2 regions of the Pseudomonas sp. Y3 TE3536 genome follow, and region 1 is predicted to be linked to the other one. Evidence: riboswitches for the same ligand, from Rfam matches in the RefSeq annotation. Region 1 holds a riboswitch; the other holds the start of a gene.
The links. Region 1 has a riboswitch for cobalamin ahead of AB7M33_RS24155 (CbtB domain-containing protein). Riboswitches for the same ligand answer to the same signal wherever they lie in the genome.
Positions count from the first base shown of each region.

Region 1 (3,259 bases):
TGCCCCGCACCCAGTCCTGGTCCGGCCAGGTGGCGCGATGGACCACGGCAACTGGGCATTGCGGGCCGTAGTGCGGCAACAGTTCGCTGACAATACGCGGCAAGTTTTTTACGCCCAGGTGGATGGCCAAGGTGCTGCCATGGCGCGCCAGGTCGGCCAGTTGCTCGCCGGGCGGCATCGGCGAAGTGTCGCCAAAGCGCGTGAGAATCACCGTTTGCGACACCTGTGGCAGGGTCAGCTCGCAGCCTAGTAAGGCCGCACTGGCGGCAGTGGCGGTGACGCCTGGGATGATCTGGTAGTCGATGCCCAGCTCACGCAGGTGGCGGATTTGCTCGCCGATTGCGCCATACAGGCTCGGGTCACCGCTGTGCACGCGGGCCACGTCCTGGCCGTGCGCGTGTGCCGTGCGCATGGCACTGATGATCTGTTCCAAGTGCAGCTCGGCGCTGTTGATCACGGTCACGGCCTGGTGGCCTTCGAGCACAGCCGCGGGTACCAGCGAGCCGGCATAGATGATCACTGGGCACTGGCGGATCAGGCGCTGGCCCTTGACCGTGATCAGTTCCGGGTCGCCGGGGCCGGCGCCGATGAAGTAGACCGTCATGGAAAGTCCTTGCAATGAAAGGGATGCTGCGATTATCGCCCGCAGGCCAGGGCCAGAGTAGCCGGCCCGATCACTTGGCGTGTGACCCGCAGCCGGGCCGTGCCGAGGTGCTGGCTGGCCATGGCCAGCGCCGCGCTTTCTGCGACGCCCCAACAACCGCTGTGTGCATGGGCGACGGCCGAGCGATGGCTGAGCAAGGGTTCGTAGGGCAGAAGTTGCCCGGCATCGTACAGCAGCAAGGGCAGGCCAAGGCGTTTGGCCAGTTGCTGCAGGCCAGGTTCGTCGGCCTTGAGGGCGATGCTGGCGATACCGCGCAGTGCTGAAAGCGCCAAGCCATGGTCAGCCAAGGCTTGGCGCAGCAGGTTTTCGAGGGTGTCCGCCGGGCAACCCCGGCGGCAGCCAAAGCCGGCGTACAGCGCCGGCAGGGTAGCGTCTAAAACCATCAGGCCTGACTGGAGCGGCGGTACAGCCACGCGCTGAGCAGGCCCAGGGCCAGCCAGAAGGCGGCGTTGGTCAGCCAGCTGGCGACCTTGAACTGGGCTTCCAGGGCTTCAGGCGCGAGGCTTTGATGCACCTCGGGTTGCGGTGCACCGATGACATGCGGCAGTACCAGCAGCACGGCGCCTAGCGCTTTAACCAGCCAGTGGCGGGCAAATACCAACAGGGCCAGGCCCAGTGCGGTAGCGCTTGCGGTGCCGATCCACCAGGCCTGGCGTTGCCCCAGGTCAGCGGCAGCGGTGCCCGGCAGCTCTGGCGGCAGGCCCAGGGTAGGGGCCAGGCAGAACACGGCGAACCCCGCCAGGCCCCACAGGGCGCCGGTGCCCGCGCGCTTCGGTTCACGCAGGCTGTACAGGGCGACCAGTATCAGCGCGAAGCCTACCGCTACCACCAGGTTGCCCCCGGTGGTGGACAGCACGCGTTGCCAGCCGTCTTCAGGCGACCAGGCTTCGGCGCTGTGTTCATGGGCCGCGGCCCCTTCGGCGCCGTGTTCGTGATGCTCGGCAACAGGGGCTGCGGATTCGTAGGTTTCCGCTTCAAGGATCAACGGGGCAACCCAGAAGCTTTGCAGCAGGGTCAGCAGCAAGGCCGCAAGCAGCCCGCTGAAGCCCGCGGTACGGGCAATGCGCATGATCATGGGGCGTACTCAGTGGCAGGGGAAGGCGGCGCTGTGGCGGGTGTCGTGCGCCGCGTTGTGCACGGCTTCGATGTGCGAGAAGCCGGCAAAGTACACCAGGCACAGGCCCAGCAGGCTGGCGCCGACGGCGATGACGACACGCTGACTGAGGGTGACGGGGGTGGCAATGCTGTGTTTGGCGCTGGTGACGGGCATGACGCGTTCCTCTGCTTTTTGTGGGCAACGGGCAAGCGCGGCAGCCCCGAACGTGATCCGCCCAGGGGAATGCGACAGCGCCCGCCCACCGCGGGGTGTTCATGAACGTCAGGCCGGTCTCCGGGCTCACGAGGAGGAGCAGGGCTCCTGAAAAGCGCCCCTTCCCATGCCAGATGACGCGGCACAGTGGTCTAGACGCTTCGCTCGCTTACCGTTGCGGGGGCAGCACCGGCTTGGTCGGGCCCTGGTCGAGGGCTTGCGACGCACCGGTTTCCCGTTTCACCCCCTGAGGGGCACCTGAACGCGAGGCATTAGGAGACCACGAGGCAGGTTTTCCGTCAATTGCACAGCGGTGTGCGCGTGAAAAGTATTTCAGAAGTTGTAGGCCAGCAATTTTCGGGTTTTGCAGTGCCTGGGAGGTCGAGCGCCGCCTGCGCGGCGCTTCGCAGCACAAGGCTGCTCCTACATCGAAGTGGGCGCCAAGACATGTCACAGGAATAATTGGCCCGAAACAGATGTGGGAGCAGCCTTGTGCTGCGAAGCGCCGCGCGGGCGGCGCTCGGTCTCATAGGCGCCAAAAAAATCCAGCCATGCACTAAGCCGTCCGCGCGCTACGCCCAGCCTCCCGCTGCGCCACCAACCCACGAATCCGCGGAATCAGTTCCTGGCCATACTCCACCGCATCGCGCAACTGATCGAACCCGCGGAACAGGAAGGTGCTAACCCCCAGGTCGTAGTACGCCAGCGCCGCCTCAGCCACTTGGTCCGCCGTCCCTACCAGCGACGTCGAGTTGCCCGCACCGCCGCCCAACGCGGCAATCTCGGTCCACAGCCGGGTGTCATGCACCTTGCGCTGGCTGGCCAACTGCACCAGGCGCTCTGAGCCGGCGTTGCTCTTGCCGAAGTTCTTTTCGCGGCGGTTGCCCTGGCGGATGCCGATGCGCGTCTGGGCATCGGCCAGAATGCGCTCGGCACGGGCCCAGGCTTGCTCCTCGGTAGCCCCCAGGATCGGCCGCAGCGACAGGCTGAAGCGGATGTGCTTTTCACGCCCATAACGGGCTGCAGCCTTGCGCACCTTGGCAATACGCTCGCGCACCTGCTCCAGCGGTTCGCCCCACATCATGTACACATCGGCATGCTTGGCGGCCACTTCGACGGCTGCATCCGAAGCACCGGAGAAGTAGATGGGCAACTGCTGCACGGGCTTGACCAGGGTCAGGTTGTCTTCCACCCGGTAGTGCGTGCCGTTATGGTCGAACGGTTCGGTGCGGGTCCAGGTGTCGCGCAGCACCTGCAGGTACTCGTCGGTACGGGCATAGCGGGCG
Region 1 covers NZ_JBRJHU010000001.1:5,394,832-5,398,090, reverse strand. The annotation lists gene cobM (precorrin-4 C(11)-methyltransferase) at 1-604, opposite strand, end outside; gene AB7M33_RS24165 (cobalamin biosynthesis protein) at 637-1,029, opposite strand; gene AB7M33_RS24160 (CbtA family protein) at 1,047-1,739, opposite strand; gene AB7M33_RS24155 (CbtB domain-containing protein) at 1,749-1,934, opposite strand; cobalamin riboswitch at 2,029-2,250, opposite strand; gene AB7M33_RS24150 (LLM class flavin-dependent oxidoreductase) at 2,530-3,259, opposite strand, start outside.

Region 2 (3,259 bases), 900 kb from region 1:
TGGTCCAGTTCGTCCTTGATCGCCAAACCGCGCTGCGCCATGTAGTCGGCATGGCCGGCATAGCGCATGGAGCTGACAAAGGAGTGCGGGTCGTAGGGCGCTCCCCAGGTGTCGGCGAAGATCATGCCGAAGTCGCCATCGCGCTGGCGCCGGACCAGCCCACCTTCTTCGACCGCACGCAGCTCAATGCGCATGCCGACGTTAGCCAGCTCGCCTTGCAGCACTTCGGCCAGGCTCTTCTGCAGTGCGCTGGTGCCGAGGAACACCAGTTCGATCGACAGCGGTTCACCGGCCTTGCTACGTACCGTTGTGCCTGCCGTCAGGGTCCAGCCGGCAGCGTCAAGTTCGCGGGCGGCTTGGGCAGGGTCGTAGGCGTAGGGTTTCAGGCCGATGTCGGCATAGGGCATGTTGCTGGCGAACAGGGTATCGGCACGGGGCTCGAGGCCATACAGAATCTTGTCGATGATGGCCTGCTTGTTCACCGCTTGGTTGATCGCTTGACGCACGGCCAGGTCACGGGTGGCGCCATGCCCGGTGTTCATCGCCAGGGTGCGGGTAGCCAGCGGTGCCGAGAGGGCGGTGGCGAAGCCTTGGTCGCGCAGGCGCACGAACGTGCCGGCGGTAATCTCGCCGGCGGCCCCTTGAATCAGCTCGAGCTCGCCGGCCTGCAGGGCCAGCGCGCGGCTGTTGGGATCAGGGATGACGTTTACCCGCACCTCGCCATAGGCCGGCTTTGCGCCCCAGTAAAAGGGGTTGCGGGCAAAGCGGTCATACTCGCCCAAGCGCGATTCGACGCGCATCCATGGGCCGGTGCCGGCGGGTTCGCCAGGTTTGGCCTGTGGGGCGCCGAAGCGCAGCGGGCGCACTTGGGCCAGTTCCATCAACGTTGGGTAATACGGGTGCTTGAGCACCAGGCGCAAGGTCAGGCGGTCAGGGGCCTCGATGTGGTCGAGGGTGGTGACCAGCTCCATCCAGCGATGGCGTTGGCTGTTGGCAAGGACGGCATCCAGGTTGGCCTTGGCAGCTGCAGCGTCGAATGGCGTGCCGTCACTGAAGCGCACGCCATCTCGCAAGTTGAAGGTGTAGGTCTTGCCATCGTCGGAGACTTGCCAAGCCTGTGCCAACCACGGCTCTACAGTGCCCGCCGAGGTGTAACGCACCAGCGGTTCATACACCATGGCCTGGGCGTACATCTGATTGGGCGAGTAGCCGTGTGGGTCGAGCGGGCCTGCGTTAACGGGCCAGGAATACACCAGCGTCGGGCTTTGTTGGGGTGTGCTTTCTGCGTGTGCGCAGAGGCTCGCGGCGACCATGAGAATGCCCCAGAGGGCGGGCTTTCGTTTAGCTGACTGCTGCTTCACACGGGGTCCCCACTTCGACGGAGGCGTAAGGCTAAAGAGTGGTGGGAATGATGTCCATGCAAAAACTTCTTACTGAACGTTACAAAATGCCGCGCCAGAAAAGGCAGTAGAAAGCCCTGGCGATGATTGAACCGTGACGCGTTCGCCCAGGGCCTGAAGTGGCGAGCTCAGGCGACCTGTTTGCCACAAGCCGGTTGACGCAGCGGGCTTTTGATGGTCATCTGCGCGCCTGTTTCAGGTGCCCCCTGCCGCCGTGCATGGGGTGAAACGGGAAGCCGGTTCGTCATCGTTCGATGATCAGTCCGGCGCTGCCCCCGCAACGGTATGCGAGCGAAGCATTCAAGACACCACTGTGCCCTGGCATGGGAAGGTGAAGGCTTCATGACCCTCGCGAGCCCGGAGACCGGCCTGAAGCATCGTTTGGCAAACCCGCGGTGGGCGGGCGCAGGCCGGTTTCCGTGGGCGTGCTCGCCCGCGATTCCTCTTTGCGTTGTTCCCCCGGGATTCTTTCATTCCTGCTTCAAGTGGAACGACATGTCCCGTTATTCGCTGTTCAGTTCTCTGCCAGGTACGCTGCTGCACGCCAGCCTGGTGCCCTGTGTTTTTCTCTCTGTTGCCGCCCACGCCGCCGAGGCGGACAACGCCCTGGCGCTACCGGCCACGGACATTACCGGCACGGCCGAGCACAACCCTCAGCCCGACCTGCATACCCCAGGCACCAGTGGCTCGAGGCTTGGCCTGACGCCGCTGGAAACCCCAGCCAGCGTGACCAATATCAGTGCCGAGCAAATCCTCAAGCGCAACAACGCCACGGTGCAGGACGCGGTCACCCGTTCACCCGGCATCACCTTCATCGGCACCCCCGGTAACGGCGGCACGGCCTTGTCGGCCCGCGGCTTCACCGGGCACAGCTCGACCATGCAGTTGTACGACGGTACCCGGCTGTACGTGGGCGCCGGCACAGTGACCTTCCCGGTCGATACCTGGTCGGTCGAGCGCATCGATGTGCTGCGCGGCCCGGCCTCGGTGCTGTACGGGGAGGGCGCCACCGGTGCGGTGGTCAACGTCGTGCCGAAGAAGCCCTTTGAAGGCGAAATCCGCAATCACCTGCGCCTGGGCTACGGCTCGGATGACCGTCGGCAGATGGCCCTGGACAGCGGCGGCTCGCTGACCGACACCTTGAGCTACCGCCTGAACCTCAACAAGCTGGCCAGCAACGGCTGGGTCGACCGGGGCGATTCGCAGAGCCTTGCCATCAGCGGCGCGCTGCGCTGGCAGCCCAGCGATGAACTGAGCTTCACCCTCAGCCACGACTACGGAGACCAAGACCCGCAGCAGTACATGGGGACGCCGTTGGTGGACGGGCATTACCGCGAGTCGCTGCGCGATCACAACTACAACGTCGACAACGCCGAAGTGCATTACAACGACCAGTCCACACGGCTAGTCACCGACTGGGTAATCAACGACAACCTCACCGCCAGCAACCAACTGTACTTCCTCAAGGCCCAGCGCCGCTGGCGCAACGCCGAGACCTACACCTGGCTGCCAGGCGACCAGGTGCGGCGCAGCAGCTTCATCAGCATCAAGCAGACCCAGGAACAGCTTGGCGATCGCCAGTCGTTCACCCTGCAACACCCACTGTTCGGCCTGGACAGCCAGACCGTGGTGGGCGCCGACTACAACACGATCCGTTTCGTGCGCAAGCACGACTTCGGCAACACCCTGACCGATACCGTGCCGCTGTCCGGTTCCGGTGGGGGCGAGTACATCAGCAACGACCCTTACCGCTCGCGCGAAGCCAACCAGGCCAAGCAGTTCTCGCTGTTCGCCGAAAACCGCACGCAACTCACCGAGCGCCTGTCGTTGATCACCGGTGCACGCCGCGACCAGGTGCA
Region 2 covers NZ_JBRJHU010000001.1:4,498,534-4,501,792, forward strand. The annotation lists gene nikA (nickel ABC transporter substrate-binding protein) at 1-1,361, opposite strand, end outside; cobalamin riboswitch at 1,581-1,787, shown strand; gene AB7M33_RS20395 (TonB-dependent receptor) at 1,896-3,259, shown strand, end outside.
Region 2: it holds a riboswitch for cobalamin, as region 1 does, so the genes downstream of both, AB7M33_RS20395 (TonB-dependent receptor) here and AB7M33_RS24155 (CbtB domain-containing protein) in region 1, are expected to answer to the same signal.